DNA from 3 places in the Novosphingobium resinovorum genome. Region 2 is predicted to be linked to each of the others. Evidence: predicted binding sites of a transcription regulator. Region 2 holds the regulator's gene; each other region holds the start of a gene.
The links. The regulator LexA, encoded in region 2, represses DNA repair genes until DNA is damaged. The targets are predictions, from matches to a motif close to GTTCCNCNCTTGTTCT.
Positions count from the first base shown of each region.

Region 1: the regulator LexA is predicted to act here: its motif matches at 1,634-1,649, upstream of BES08_RS06750 (putative DNA modification/repair radical SAM protein).
Region 3: the regulator LexA is predicted to act here: its motif matches at 1,804-1,819, upstream of uvrA (excinuclease ABC subunit UvrA).

Region 1 is NZ_CP017075.1:1,470,421-1,475,563, forward strand. It holds gene BES08_RS06745 (ATP-binding cassette domain-containing protein) at 1-1,365, shown strand, start outside; gene BES08_RS06750 (putative DNA modification/repair radical SAM protein) at 1,652-2,893, shown strand; gene BES08_RS06755 (UdgX family uracil-DNA binding protein) at 2,890-4,293, shown strand; gene BES08_RS06760 (RNA-binding protein) at 4,354-4,608, shown strand; gene BES08_RS06765 (RNA polymerase sigma factor) at 4,742-5,143, shown strand, end outside.
Region 2 is NZ_CP017075.1:723,732-728,874, forward strand. It holds gene BES08_RS03210 (ComEC/Rec2 family competence protein) at 1-898, shown strand, start outside; gene lexA (transcriptional repressor LexA) at 947-1,639, opposite strand; gene BES08_RS03220 (molybdopterin molybdotransferase MoeA) at 1,740-2,960, opposite strand; gene moaC (cyclic pyranopterin monophosphate synthase MoaC) at 2,957-3,442, opposite strand; gene trpC (indole-3-glycerol phosphate synthase TrpC) at 3,459-4,250, opposite strand; gene trpD (anthranilate phosphoribosyltransferase) at 4,261-5,143, opposite strand, start outside.
Region 3 is NZ_CP017075.1:1,936,676-1,941,818, reverse strand. It holds gene BES08_RS09010 (hypothetical protein) at 1-36, opposite strand, end outside; gene BES08_RS09005 (hypothetical protein) at 147-554, opposite strand; gene BES08_RS09000 (hypothetical protein) at 675-1,661, opposite strand; gene uvrA (excinuclease ABC subunit UvrA) at 1,831-4,734, shown strand; gene BES08_RS08990 (hypothetical protein) at 4,737-5,143, shown strand, end outside.

The DNA of each region.
Region 1 (5,143 bases), 750 kb from region 2:
GCCGGAAAATCGACCGTCATCAACATCCTGAGCGGATTTTACCGCTCGGACACCGGCGAACGCAGGATTGCAGACACTTTGCTCGCGCCCGGCAGACCCTGGCTGTCCGCAAGGGCGGGCGTGGCCCGCACTTACCAGACCTCGGCCCTGTTCGACAGCATGAGCGTGGAAGACAACGTCCTGCTCGCCATGCGCAAGGGCCGCCTTGGCGCGCTGCACGGCAAGGCGCTCGACCGGACCGGCACGGATGTGCGGCATGCGCGCGCCCTGCTGCTGGCCTGCGGCTTCGAGGGCGCACCATCGACGATCGCGGGTGTGCTGGCGCATGTCGACCGGCGACTTGTCGAGATCGCCCGCGCGCTGGCGACCGATCCCGACACCCTGTTGCTCGACGAACCCGCCGCCGGACTCTCGCAAGCGGAAAAACGCGTGCTGGGCGACCTACTGCGCCAGATCGCCGCAGCCGGGATCGGCGTCGGGCTGGTCGAGCACGACATGGCGCTGGTGATGAGCGTGTCGGATCAGGTTGCCGTGCTGCGCACCGGCGCATTGATCGCACAAGGCACACCGGCCGAGATCCAGGCCGACCCTCTCGTGCGCGAAGCCTATCTGGGCGAAAGACGGATCGGCGGACAGGCCCCGGCCGTTCCCAAAGGCGGAGAGCCCTGCCTTGGCGCCTACGCGATCCACGCGGGTTATGGCGCAGTCGATGTGCTGCACGGCATCGACATCGAAGTCCGCCCCGGCGAAGCCGTCGCCCTGCTGGGCGCGAACGGCGCGGGCAAATCCACGCTGATGCGCATCCTTTCCGGACTGATGGCGCCGCGTTCGGGCCATCTCCGGCTCGAAGGCACGCAGATCGGTGCGCAGGACAGCCGCGCCCGCGTACGCCAGGGGCTGGTACTGGTTCCGGAAGGACGGCAGGTTTTCCCCGAACTGTCGGTCCACGACAACCTGCGGCTCGGCGGCTATACCCGCCGTGAGAATGCGGCGGCACGCATGTCGGCGATACTGGAGCGCTTTCCCCCTCTTGCCACCATGCTGGACCGGCAGGCCGGGCTGCTGTCGGGCGGAGAACAGCAAATGCTGGCCATCGGCCGCGCCCTGATGGCCCAGCCGCGCCTGCTCCTGCTCGACGAACCTTCGCTGGGGCTGTCGCCGCAGATGACGTCGGACTTGTTCGAACAGCTTCGGCAGCTTCGCGACGAAGGCATGGCGATAATGATCGTCGATCAGATGGCCGATCTGGCGCTCAACCTGTCCAGCCGCGCCTATGTGCTGCGCGGCGGCCATGTCGCAGCGGCGGGAGCATCGGCGCAGATCGCCGCGGACGACAGCCTCGATAACCTGTACTTCGGCGGCTGAACCGAGCTCCGGACGGACACGGCTGGCTCCATGGTGACCGACCTGCCAGCTCGGCGGCAAATGCATCCGGAAAATAGAAGCTGCCCACGCAGATCAAAAGGTCGCGACGACCGGGACACCGATCGCCGCGACCGCTGCCGTTTGACAGGGGGTTAGCATTGCTGACCCATCGGCAGCACCCCCAATCTGGGTCGCCGACGCGATCGTACCAATCCGGATTAAACGGATATGACGACTCACCATCGGCCGACTTGCAAAGGATTTGATTGGAACATATAAGGAACATATGTCTCGTTCCTCCATCATGGACCGTCTCGAAATTCTTGCCGATGCCGCCAAGTATGATGCCTCCTGCGCGTCGTCCGGTACCGCGAAAAGAAACAGTCGTGACGGACGCGGGCTGGGCTCGACGGAGGGCATGGGCATTTGCCATGCCTATGCCCCGGACGGGCGGTGCATTTCGCTGCTGAAGTTGCTGCTGACGAACCACTGCATCTTCGATTGCCATTACTGCATCAACCGCAAGAGCTCGAACGTGCGCCGCGCGCGTTTCACGCCGCAGGAAGTGGTAGATCTCACGCTTTCGTTTTATCGCCGCAACTATATCGAGGGGCTGTTTCTCTCCTCCGGGATCGTGAAGTCTTCCAGCCATACGATGGAACAATTGATAGAGGTCGCACGTATCCTGCGGGAAGAGCACGATTTTCGTGGATACATCCATTTAAAGACAATTCCGGAGGCGGACCCCGAACTGGTGGCGCAGGCGGGACTGTGGGCGGACCGGGTCTCGATCAACGTCGAACTGCCTACCGATGCGGGATTGTCTCGCCTTGCGCCGGACAAGAACGCGGCCACCATAGAAGGTGCCATGGGCAGGCTTTCGGGCGCGATAACCGAGGCGCATGATGCTCGAAAGCGTTTTCGCAAAGCGCCCATATTTGCCCCCGCCGGGCAATCGACCCAGATGATCGTCGGCGCGGACGGCGCCAGCGATGCCCAGATCGTGGGAAAGGCCAGTACGCTCTACGACCGCTTTGCCCTCAAGCGCGTGTACTATTCCGCCTTCAGTCCGATCCCCGAGGCCAGCGCCGTATTGCCTCTGAGGCGCCCGCCGCTGATGCGGGAGCATCGGCTCTATCAGTCCGACTGGTTGATGCGCTTTTACGGTTTCGCGCCGCAGGACGTGCAACAGGCGACCGAGGATGACGGCATGCTGCCGCTCGACATCGACCCCAAGCTCGCCTGGGCGCTCAAGTTCCGGGACCGGTTCCCGGTCGATCTGAACCGCGCCCCGCGTGAAGCGATGTTGCGGGTGCCGGGGCTTGGCGTGAAGGCGGTCGATGCGATCCTCGCCGCGCGGCGGCATCGATCGATCCGGCTGGAGGATCTCGCGCGGCTCAGCATCTCGGTGAAGAAGCTGCGGCCTTTCATCGTCACCGACGACTGGCGCCCCACCCTGCTCCTCGACCGCGCGGACCTGCGAGCGCGCCTTGCTCCACCGGCGCAGCAGATGGAATTGTTCGCATGATCGCCGCGGCCATCGGGCAGCCCGACGACTTCGAGGCCTGGCGCGACGAGGCCCGGCGGCTGGTCGCGCGCGGCATAGCGCCCGAGGCGACGGCCTGGGGCGATGCGGACGGTTCGGCGGATCTTTTCGCCGCACCGTCGTCGCCCCAGTCTACGGAACCCTTGCGTCAGGTGCGGGCGAGCCGGGCTTTTCTCGACCTTGCCGGAAGCGTCGTCCTGCACTGCGACGCCGCGCGGCTGGGGCTGCTCTATCGCGTGCTCTGGCGGCTGCAGGACCGGCCTCGCCTGCTCGAGGATGCCGCCGATCGCGACGTCGCAGCGCTGGAGCGCATGGCGAAGCAGGTCCGGCGGGACATTCACAAGATGCGCGCTTTCGTCCGTTTCCGCAGCGTGGCCGACGAAGACGGGATCGAACGCTTCGTCGCCTGGTTCGAGCCCGAACACCGGATCGAGCGCGCCAACGCCGACTTCTTCGTCAACCGCTTCGCCAGCCAGCGCTGGTCGATCCTGACGCCCCGCCTTTCCCTGCACTGGGACGGGGAAGTATTGCTGGAAGGCCCGCCCGCATCGCGTGCGGACGCGCCGGCTGAAGACGCGACCGAGGACCTGTGGCTCGGCTACTATCGCTCGATCTTCAATCCGGCGCGGCTCAAGGTCGGCATGATGCTCAAGGAGATGCCGCGCCGGTACTGGAAGAACCTGCCCGAAGCTCGCCAGATTCCCGATCTCATCGCGGGGGCGCACAAGCGCGAGGCTGCGATGATCGCCAGCGGTGCCGATCTTTTCGAGCAGGAAGCCGCGCCCTTCAGCCTGCAGGCCATCGCCGAAGGTATCGTACAATGCCGCCGCTGTCCGATCGGGTGCAACGGCACGCGCGCCGTCATGGGCGAAGGGCCGCAGACCGCCGACCTCATGATCGTCGGCGAACAGCCCGGCGATACCGAGGAGCGCGAAAATCGCCCCTTCATCGGGCCAGCCGGGCAATTGCTCGACCGCGCGCTCGGCGAGGCAGGCGTGGACCGGACGGCGGCTTACGTCACCAACGCGGTCAAGCACTTCAAGTTCGCCCCGCGCGGCAAGCGGCGATTGCACCAGGCCCCTACGGCGGGCGAGATAGATATGTGCCGCTGGTGGCTCGACAACGAACGCGCGCTGGTAAAGCCGAAAGTCGTGCTGGCCCTTGGCGCGAGCAGCGCGCGCGGCTTGCTGGGGCGCACCCCGGCGATCGGACGCGAACGTGGCCGGGCACTTTACCTGCCCGACGGCACACGTGTCTGGCTCACCGCGCACCCCAGTTACCTGCTTCGTCTCGACGGTGAGAGCCGGGAGCGCGAACAGGGGCGCTTCGCTGAAGATCTTGCCGGTCTCGCGCAGTTGCTTGCGGCGAGTGGAGTCGGCTGAGTGCAACTCCGAAGGCCTCCGCGCGTTCAACAGGACGGCAAACATTGAAGGGGAATGGTCATGGCCAGCGAATGCACTGCCTACCGCGATACCAAGGGCGGACTCCACAGCAGCCCTGAGCGCGCGACGCTCGAAGACCTTGCCGGCGTATTGGGCCGGGTCGGGGACGAAGGCGGGATGACTTCGGGTGTGGCCCGCATGATCTTCGACAAGCGCAGCGAAATCGAACGGATCTTCGCCGAACATGACCACATGCTGGAAGCAGCTCCCCCGGCAGCGATCGAGCCGGGGCATCATATTCGCGCAGTGAACTGAAATTCTCTCGACCTGATCTTTCCTCGTCCCGGCACCGCGGTCGATGTCGGGACGACGGTACTTCCCCGAAGGCGTGCGAACGTCTATCAGGCTGCCCGACCAAGAGTAGCCCCAGACTTCGCGCCCCTTCTTCGTGACCGCAGAAACTTCCCCCACAGCCGGCCTTGAAGCGGCTTTTCTCGAACATCGGGAGAAGCTGCTGCGTTTTATGCGCGCGCGCGGCGCGGGGGATGCGGCTGAGGACCTCGTTCAGGAGGTCTGGCTCAAGATCGGCGCCAGCCGTCCCGGTCCGGTTGCATCACCGCTGTCCTATCTGTTCCGCACCGCCGACCTGCTGATGATCGACCGTTTCCGTTCGACCCGGCAGGCGGACGCGCGCGCTCGCGACTGGACCGAGGTGAATGCGGGCGATCCGCCGGGCGTTTCCGCCGAGCCTTCCGCCGAACGCCGCCTCGCCGCCGCGCAGGAAGCCGCCAGCGTTCTTGCCCTGCTTGACGGCCTGGGCGCGCGGGTGGCGACGATCTTCCGCCGCCAC
Region 2 (5,143 bases):
GGGCGTGGTCATCGACCTCGCGCTCATGCCGATCGGCCTGTATCATTTCCACCGCGCCGGAGTGTATGGAGCGCTGGCCAACGTGGCGGCAATTCCGCTGTCTACCTTTGTCGTGATGCCTTTGCTGGCTTGTGCATTGGTCCTCGATATCGCCGGGCTGGGCGGGCCGGTCTGGTGGCTCGCCGGAATCTCGATAGACCTGCTGGTCGGCCTGGCCCGCTGGTTCGCGTCGAGACCGGGCGCTGTGAACCTGCTTCCCGGTACAGACACCTGGGCATTCCTGCTTTTCGTCGCGGGAGGTCTGTGGATGGGCCTTTGGAGCGGCCGCATTCGCTGGGCCGGGCTACCGATCGCCTCGGTCGGTGTGTTCTTGCTGGCGACCGCACCGGCGGCGGACATGCTGGTGTCCGGAGATGGTCGCCATGTCGGGCTGGTCGAAGATGGCGGGAAACGGCTTTACCTGCTTCGAAACAGCGAAAGCGGCTACGCCCGGGACAATCTCATGGAATTCGCCGGGATCGAGGCAGACCCGGTCACGTTCGACAAGTTCCCGGGTGCCCGCTGCAACCGTGATTTCTGCGCCTTGCCGGTCAGACGCTCCGGCACCACGTGGCATGTGCTGGTTTCGCGGGGCCGCGATGCCGTCGCGGAACGGTCGCTCGCCGCTGCATGCGAACGCAGCGACATCGTCATATCGGATCGCTGGCTGCCGCGCAGTTGCAAGCCGCGCTGGTTCAAGGCCGATCGAGGATCGCTTGGGCAGACTGGCGGGCTGGCGGTATATCTGGGCAAGGCCCGTATCGATACGGTAGCCCAGACCCAAGGTGAACACGGCTGGTGGCGTCCCCGGCCTGTTCACCGTTACAGGAATGCTCCTGCGCCGCGCAAATCGCAGTAATTACCGGTTGCTGCTGCGCCAAGGCCTTCATGGCGCAGCGTGGCCGTGTCAGTTGTACCGTCGAAGCAGGCCGGCGAGCTTGCCTTGGACTTCCACTTCGTCCGCACCGTAAATCTGCGGTTCGTAAGCGGCATTTGCGGGATCCAACCGCACCATTCCCGCCTCGCGCCGAAGGTACTTGAGGGTGGCCTCTTCCCCGCGGATCAGGGCAACGACGATCTCGCCGTCGCGAGCGGCATTCGTGCGCTTCACGAGGGCGAAATCACCATCCAGAATGCCCGCCTCGATCATCGAGTCGCCGGAGACCTCGAGCGCGTAATGCTCGCCGGAGCCAAGCAGGGCGGCAGGGACAGGCAACATGGACTGTCCTTCGAGAGCCTCGATCGGCACACCTGCGGCAATACGCCCGTGCAGCGGGATCTCGATAACGTCGTTGGCGGCTTCGACGGAACGACGCGGCGTCTGCGGACGCGCCAATCCATCATTGCTGTTCGCTGCAGAAGGACGCAGGGCCTTGCTTCCCGTGTCATCGGCCTGGCGCAAGACTTCGAGCGCACGTGCACGGTTGGGAAGGCGGCGGATGAAGCCGCGTTCTTCCAGTGCGGAAATCAGTCGGTGAACACCGGACTTGGACTTGAGGTCGAGCGCCTCCTTCATCTCCTCGAAGCTGGGGGAGATGCCTGTCTCCTCAAGCCGGACCTGGATGAACCGGAGCAATTCGTGCTGCTTGCGCGTCAACATGTCGCTGCCTTCTCGTGACCTCCGAACCAGGCAAACCCTGATCGCGTTTGTTCTGGTAGTGAACATTGAGGGAACAATCAAGCAACCAATTGCCGATACTTCAGGCAATACCGCCGTTCTGGAGCAAGTATATCCGGACTTCTTCACCAGCCTGTGCCGGACCGGCCAGCGCCGACCGATCGACCAGCACGTTGCTTGCCGCCAGGGACGACAGGGCGCCGCTGTCCTGCAGCGGGCTTACCGTCACATTTTCTCCGTCCCACCAACCGCGCAGGAATTCCCGGCGACGGCCGCTTGGGTGCAGCGGCATGGCCAGCCGGGCTGTCAGCCGCATGGGCAAGGGGCGCGCAGCCCCCTGCATCGCGCGCAGGACGGGGAGCAGGAAATGGTAAGCGGTGACGTAGCTGGAGACCGGATTGCCCGGCAGGCCCAGCACGATCTGACGGCGTCCTGCCACGTCGCGGGTGGCGACTAGGATTGGTTTGCCGGGCTTGATCGCGACACGCCAGAAATCGATGCCCGCGCCCCAGCTTTCGAGTGCCGGACGAATGAGGTCGTGATCGCCGACCGAAGCGCCGCCGCTCGTTACGATGAGGTCGGCATCGGCGGATGCTTCGAAAGCGGAGGTTATTGCCTTGATCGTATCGGGCACCGGGCCGATCCGCCGCGCATCCACGCCCAGCGAACGCGCCATGGCCGTCAGCATCGCGCCGTTGCTGGCGGGAACCTGGTGCGGTGCACAGCGCTCCGGATCGGAGGCGAGTTCGTCGCCGCTGTCGATCACGGTCAGGCGCGGTGTGCGATGCACGGGAAGGTGCGTATGGCCGGCCGCGATCGCCAGCGCCATCTGCGCGGGCGCGATGTGCAGACCAGCGGGCAGGACTTCCACGCCCTGGGCAAAATCCATCCCGCAATGGCGGATGTGCTTGTGCGCCGGTGCGGGCGGCTCGCCCGAGAGTATAAGGTTCGCGCCCTCGCGTGTCAGGTCTTCCTGGATTATGACGGCCGCCGCGTCGGGCGGCAGCATCGCGCCCGTCGAAATTCGGACTGCCTCTCCTTGCGAGAGCGGGCCGACATAAGGATGCCCGGCGGCACTTTCACCGGCGATCCTCCAGGGGCCGCGCATGTCGCCTGCCGTGACGGCGTAGCCGTCCATGGCTGACAGATTTGCGGAGGGCTGCGTGCGTCTGGCGTGCAGCGGTTCAGCCAGGAAACGGCCGAGCGCGCCTTCGATATCGACACGCTCTATCGACAGCGGGGTGACGAGCGCGAGGAGGCGAGCTTGTGCCTCCTCCAGAGAGAGCGGCGCGGAGCCGTTCATTCAGTCCATCCGTCCATCTTCCAATGGCCTGATTTACCGCCGATTTTCTCGACCAGGCGGATGTCTCCGATGACCATGCCCTTGTCGAGCGCTTTGGCCATGTCGTAAATTGTGACAAGTGCGATAGAAGCTGCTGTTATCGCTTCCATTTCTACCCCGGTGCGACCGGTCAGCGAAGCCTTCGCGATGACGCGGATAGCATTATCCTCGAAAGCGAAGTCGAGGTTTACGGCATCGAGCGGCAGCGGGTGGCACATGGGGATGAGATCGGCCGTCCGCTTGGCCGCCATGATGCCAGCAATGCGCGCGGTTCCAAGCACGTCACCCTTCGGAGCATTCCCGGCGCGGATCGCGGCAAGGGCATCCGCGCTCATGGAAATGCGTCCGGATGCCACGGCGATGCGCTGCGTCTCGGCCTTGGCGCCAACGTCGACCATGTGCGCGTTGCCGTCCGGGTCGATGTGAGTGAGGGACTTGCTCATCGCGAACCCATGGCGTTCAGGCTCCGGTTAGTAGCGCGCGCGTGGCTGCCTCGATGTCGTTCTGGCGCATGAGGCTTTCGCCGACGAGGAATGTCCGGGCGCCGCACGAGGACAGGCGTACCAGATCGGCATGGACGTTGATGCCGCTTTCGCTCACCAGCAGCGTGCCTGCCGGCGCCAGCGGGGCGAGGCGCTCAGTCGTGCCGATATCGGTGGCGAAACGTCGCAGGTCACGGTTATTCACACCAATAAGGCGCGATTTCAAACGACTTGCACGCTCCATTTCAGATTCGTTGTGAACTTCGACGAGGCAGTCGAGGCCACGCTCGGTCGCAGCGGCTTCGATTTCCGCCATCAGCACGTCGTCCAGTGCGGCGACGATGATGAGGATGGCATCGGCACCGATCGCGCGCGCTTCCGCGACCTGCCAGGGATCGACCATGAAATCCTTGCGGATCACCGGAAGGCCGCAGGCGGCGCGGGCCTGGATGAGGAAATCCTCGTGGCCCTGGAAGTAGGGAGCATCAGTGAGCACGGACAGGCACGCGGCGCCGCCCCGCTCATAGGCGACCGCGTGCTGTGATGGCTGGAAGTCGCTTCTGATCAATCCTTTGGAAGGCGATGCTTTCTTGATTTCTGCAATCAAGGCGTAGCCGGTCGCGGCTTTGGCGCGCAGTGCCGCCTCGAAGCCGCGAGGGGGCGTCTGCATGGCAGCGCGGGCGTCGAGATCGGCGATCGTGGCCAGCGGCTTGCGGGCGGCGACCTCCTCGCGCTTGGTATCGCAGATTTCGGTAAGTTTATCGGACATGGAATCCTCGTCAGGCACGGGTTGCCGCGATCCAGCAGTCGAGCAAAGCCTTGGCGAGGCCCTTGTCGATCGTTTCTGCCGCTTCTTCGACGCCCTCGGCCCAGGTGTCCACTTCACCGGCCACAAGCAGCGCGCCTGCGGCATTGAACAGGACGGCGTCGCGATAGGCGCCGGGAGCGCCCATCAGCAGGTCGTTGAGGGCACGGGCGTTGTAGGCGGGGTCGCCGCCGCGAATGGCATCGACTGCGGCCGTCGGTAAACCGGCATCCTGCGGAGCGACGCGGCGCATCGACAGTTCCCGGCCGCGAATATCCGCGACTTCGTTGCCGCCTGCGAGGCTCAACTCGTCGAGGCCCTCATCACCGGAAATGACCATCGAGTGCTCGGTGCCAAGCCGCAGCAGGGCATCGGCGTAGATCGGCACATAAGCCGGGCGTGCGATGCCGACTAGCTGGCGCGAGACTTGCGCCGGGTTCGCCAGCGGCCCCATCAGGTTGAAGATCGTGCGGCGGCCTAGCGACTTGCGCAGCGGCATCAGCCGACCCATCGTCGGGTGGTGGCGCGCGGCGAACAGGAAGCCGATGCCGATTTCGGCGAGCGTGGATTCTGCAGTCTCGACGGCGCGGTCGAGGTTCAGCCCCATCGCTTCGAGGGTATCGGCGGCGCCCGCTTTGGAACTGGCAGCGCGGTTACCATGCTTGGCGACGGGGACGCCCGCAGCCGCGACCACCAGAGAAACGGCGGTCGAGACGTTGAGGGTGTGGAAGCCGTCGCCGCCGGTGCCGCAGACGTCGATGGCGCCTGCGGGCGCCTTCACCGGGATCATCCGCTCACGCATGGCGCGAGCCGCGCCCGCGATTTCGCTGGCGGTCTCGCCGCGATCCGACAAGGCG
Region 3 (5,143 bases), 1.2 Mb from region 2:
CGCCACCACGCGCCCGAACAGCTTTGCAGCCCCCATTATTCAATTCCCCTGAGCCTGATCGGCGCACCCGATGGGCGCTATCTGCCAGCAGGCTTGGGGGCTTGCAAAGGACTTGCGACAAGCGGTTCGTCGCGTGGCGAGGGCGCTCAGCTGCCGCCGGAGCCGGGCGCCTGCGGGTCGGCGGGGCATTTCACGGCATTGCCGTTCCAGCAAGCCGGGTTCCTGACCTCCCACTGCTTGCGGTCGGTGCGATAGTCCTGCTCGGCGGCATCGTGGCGATCGAGCGTGGCGTCGTAGGCGGCGGCATCGCGGGCGGTCTTCATGTCGTTGAGGGCGACGGCGGCGTCATGTTGGGAGCGGCTGGCTTCGTTGCGCGCAAGCTGTTCCTGTGCAGCGGCGGCCTGCTCGGCATTGAGCATCCGGCGCTTTGCTTCCGGATCGCCCGCTTCGGGTGCGCTGGCAGCGGGCCGCTCAGTCGTGTCCTGCGCGGAAGCGAAGTGCGGCACGGCAAAGGCGATCACCGCCGCAGCGGCAAGTTTCGGGATATGGCGCATGGCTTTCTCCTGATCTGGCAAGCCGCCATGGAAGCGGCTTCGGTTAGTCGGAAGAAACGTGCGCGAAAGGGCAGGGTTTCCGGCTTGTCGCCCGGATGCCCCGCCCCGTCGTCTTCAGCCTTAAGGCCGCCTGCCGATGTAGTGTCCGACGTAGCGTGATCCGTCACTATCGCGTGAGAACTCGAACACGATGGCCAGTTCGGCGCGGTTAGGCCCAAAGTTGCGTCCAAGGAAGGTGCCGCGAAAACCGTTGACCTGATCGACCAGCGTGCCGCTCCAGCTATTGGTCGCGCGGTCGAATCTGCCTTCCGCCGCCAGCAGGCCGATCTGGACTTGCGTTCTGTCCTCGATGATCGACAGCGGGATCGATCCGAATATGAACGTGCTCGACGGCGTATAGGACCAGTAGACCTCCCGATCGTTGCCGGGAATGTTCGAGAGTTCGAGTTTCCTGGTGCCAGGAATGCCGCCGTAGAGCGTCACGCCGCCGGTATAGCCGAGGGAGTCGGGGAGCGGATCGCTCGGCGAGGACGGGCTGCCCATCAACGCCACGCGGTATTGATAAGCGGGATGCGCAGTGCCGTCCGTATCGGTGATGGTCCGAGCGGCGCGCCACATGGTGAGTGCCGTATACCGGGGCTGGGCAGGCAGTCCCAGGGACGTCAGCAGCAACTGGTTGGCCCGCTGATCTTTTTCATAAAGGGCATAAGTCAGACCCTGCACCCGATCCTGCGCGGTGAAGCTGACGGTCGCGCCATCGTGCAGAAGGTCCAGGCGTTCGGGCTCATGGGTGTAGTTGAACGCGGCGCCGTGTGTCTCGTCGATGAGAGCGCCCGAGACGAAAAACAGCTTGTCCGCTTCCGCGGTCTGGCTCGGGTCGATGATGACGTTCGCGAGATAGGCGAGGTTCGAGTTCAGCGCGAAGTCGGCGGAGTAATCGGTCACGACGTAGCTCGGCGTCGGCGTTGGAGCCGGGGTGGGGGCAGGCGTCGGTGCCGGTGTCGGCGCAGGCGTGGGTGTCGAGCCGCCGCCCGAACCGGAGTCGCCACCTCCGCACGCGGTAAGCGCCAGCACGCTTGCCGCGAGAGCAAGATTCAGAAATCGCAATGGTATTCCCCCGTAGTCGCAGCGGGAACTAGACACCTCGTGAAGCGGCGCGCAAGTGGGCGCGGAGATGTCCACAAGACTTGCCTTGTGCGCCCCGCACCCCATCTACGGCAAAACCCGCGATGCGCCCCCTTGAAGCGCGCGAACAAATCTGGAACACGTGCCTCCCATGAGTCTCACCCACATCACCGTGCGCGGCGCGCGCGAGCACAACCTCAAGGGCTTCGACATTGCGCTCCCGCGTGAGAAGCTGATCGTCATCACCGGGCTGTCGGGCTCGGGCAAGTCGAGCCTCGCCTTCGACACGATCTATGCGGAGGGGCAGCGCCGCTATGTCGAGAGTCTCTCGGCCTATGCGCGCCAGTTCCTCGAGATGATGCAGAAGCCGAACGTCGAGCATATCGACGGCCTCTCGCCCGCCATCTCGATCGAGCAGAAGACCACCAGCCGCAATCCGCGTTCGACGGTGGCGACGGTGACCGAGATCTGGGACTACATGCGCCTGCTGTGGGCGCGCGTGGGCATTCCCTATTCCCCCGCCACCGGCCTGCCGATCGAGGCGCAGACGGTCTCTAACATGGTCGACCGGGTGATGGCGCTGCCGGAAGGCACGCGCCTCTACCTGCTCGCCCCCGTGGTGCGCGGCCGCAAGGGCGAATACCGCAAGGAACTCGCCGAGTGGCAGAAGGCGGGTTACACCCGCGTGCGCATCGACGGTGAGTTCTACGCCATCGAGGACGCGCCTGCGCTCGATAAGAAGTACAAGCATGACATCGAGGTCGTGGTGGACCGCATTGCGGTGAAGGAGGGCATCCAGACCCGCCTTGCCGACAGCTTCGAGCAGGCCCTCAAGCTGGCCGAAGGGCTGGCCTATGCCGACATGGCCGACGGCAACGTCCCCGGCCGCGAGGAAGAGGAGCAGGGCAAGAACCTGAAAGGCGCCGGCCTCCCCGCCAACCGCATCGTCTTCTCGGAAAAGTTCGCCTGCCCCGTCAGCGGCTTCACCATCGAGGAGATCGAGCCGCGCCTGTTCTCGTTCAATGCCCCGCAAGGCGCCTGCCCGGCCTGCGATGGCCTTGGCGAGAAGCTGCTGTTCGACCCGCAGCTGGTCGTGCCGAACGAGCACCTGACGCTCAAGCAGGGCGCGATCGTGCCCTGGGCCAAGTCCAACCCGCCCAGCCCCTACTACATGCAGGTGCTCTCCAGCCTGGCCGCGCACTTCGGCTTCAACCTGACGACGCCGTGGGACGAACTGCCCGGCGAGATCAAGCTGGTGATCCTCTACGGCACCGGCGGCAAGGCCGTGCCGCTCACCTTCAAGGACGGGCGCAAGGAATACACCGTCAACAAGGCGTTCGAAGGCGTCATTGGCAACCTCAACCGCCGCATGCTGCAGACCGACAGCGCCTTCATGCGCGAGGAACTGAGCAAGTATCAGACCGCGCAGCCCTGCGAGACCTGCGACGGCAAGCGCCTCAAGCCCGAGGCCCTCTCGGTCAAGATCGCCGGCAGCGACATCGCTGACGCCGCGCGCCTCTCGGTGGCGGACGGTTTCGCGTGGTTCGGGCAGCTGGAAGGCAAGCTCACCAACCAGCAGCAGCAGATCGCCAAGGCCATCCTCAAGGAGATCAACGAGCGGCTCGGCTTCCTCAACAACGTCGGGCTCGACTACCTCAACCTCGACCGCACCTCGGGCACGCTGTCGGGCGGCGAGAGCCAGCGCATCCGCCTCGCCAGCCAGATCGGCTCGGGCCTCTCGGGCGTGCTCTACGTGCTCGACGAGCCCAGCATCGGCCTGCACCAGCGCGACAACGACATGCTGCTCGAAACCCTCAAGCGCCTGCGCGACCTCGGCAATACCGTGATTGTGGTGGAGCATGACGAGGACGCCATCCGCACCGCCGACTACCTCGTCGATCTCGGCCCCGGCGCGGGCGTCCACGGCGGGCAGGTGGTCGCCGAGGGCACGCTCAAGCAGGTGCTCAAGAGCAAGGACAGCCTCACCGCCCAGTACCTCAACGGCACCCGCCGGATCGAGGTGCCGAAGGAACGCCGCAAGGGCAACGGCCACTTCGTCACCGTCGAGAACGCCCGGGCCAACAACCTGACCGGGGTGACCGCGAAGTTCCCGCTCGGCACATTCTGCTGCGTGACCGGCGTGTCCGGCTCGGGCAAAAGCTCGCTCACCATCGACACGCTGCAGGCCGGCGCCTCCCGCCAGCTCAACGGCGCGCGGGTGATCGCGGGCGCACACGACAAGATCACCGGCCTCGAAAAGTGCGACAAGGTGATCGAGATCGACCAGTCCCCGATCGGCCGCACCCCGCGCTCCAACCCCGCGACCTACACCGGCGCCTTCACCCAGATCCGCGACTGGTTCGCCGGCCTCCCCGAATCCGAAGCGCGCGGCTACAAGCCCGGCCGCTTCAGCTTCAACGTCAAGGGCGGGCGCTGCGAAGCCTGCCAGGGCGACGGCCTCATCAAGATCGAGATGCACTTCCTCCCCGACGTCTACGTGACGTGCGAGGAATGCCACGGCAAACGCTACAACCGCGAAACGCTGGAAGTGAAGTTCAAGGGCATGTCCATCGCCGACGTGCTCGACATGACGATCGAGGACGCCGAAGAATTCTTCAAGGCCGTCCCCCCCATCCGCGACAAGATGCACATGCTGAACGAGGTGGGCCTCGGCTACGTCAAGGTCGGCCAACAGGCGACGACCCTGTCCGGCGGCGAGGCGCAGCGCGTGAAACTGGCCAAGGAACTCGCCCGCCGCTCCACCGGCCAGACGCTCTACATCCTCGACGAACCCACCACCGGCCTCCACTTCGAAGACGTGCGCAAACTCCTCGAAGTGCTGCACCGACTGGTCGACCAGGGCAACTCGGTGGTCGTGATCGAACACAACCTCGACGTCATCAAGACCGCCGACTGGATCATCGACATGGGGCCGGAGGGAGGCGTCCGCGGCGGCCAGATCGTCGCCGAAGGCACGCCCGAAGAGGTGGTGAAGGTCAAAGGCAGCTTCACCGGAAGCTACCTCAAGCCCCTGCTGGGAAGCTGGGCGAAGTAGGGATGCACGGCTGGCGCGCGCAGTTCGAGAACGCCCTGCGTGTCCTCGCGCGCATCAGCCGGGCGATGGACGAAGCCGGCCACCGCCCGCCGATCCTCGTCGGCGGCGCGGCGGTCGAAATCTATACCGGCGGGCAAGTCACCACCGGCGATTTCGACTTGTCCTGCGGGCGGCAGGATCTGCTCGAAGAACAGTTGGTCCGCTTCGGATTCCAGCGGCCCACCGGCGCCGGCAAGGCCACGCGCGGCTGGGTCCACCCCGAACTCGGCCTCGGCTTCGAAGTCGTCTCCGACACCCTGCTCGACGGCATGGCCGACCGCGCCATGGTCCGCATCCTCGAACTCGACGCTGACGGTGACGTCGCCATCATCGCGCCCGAAGACATCATCGCCGACCGCATGGGCCAGTA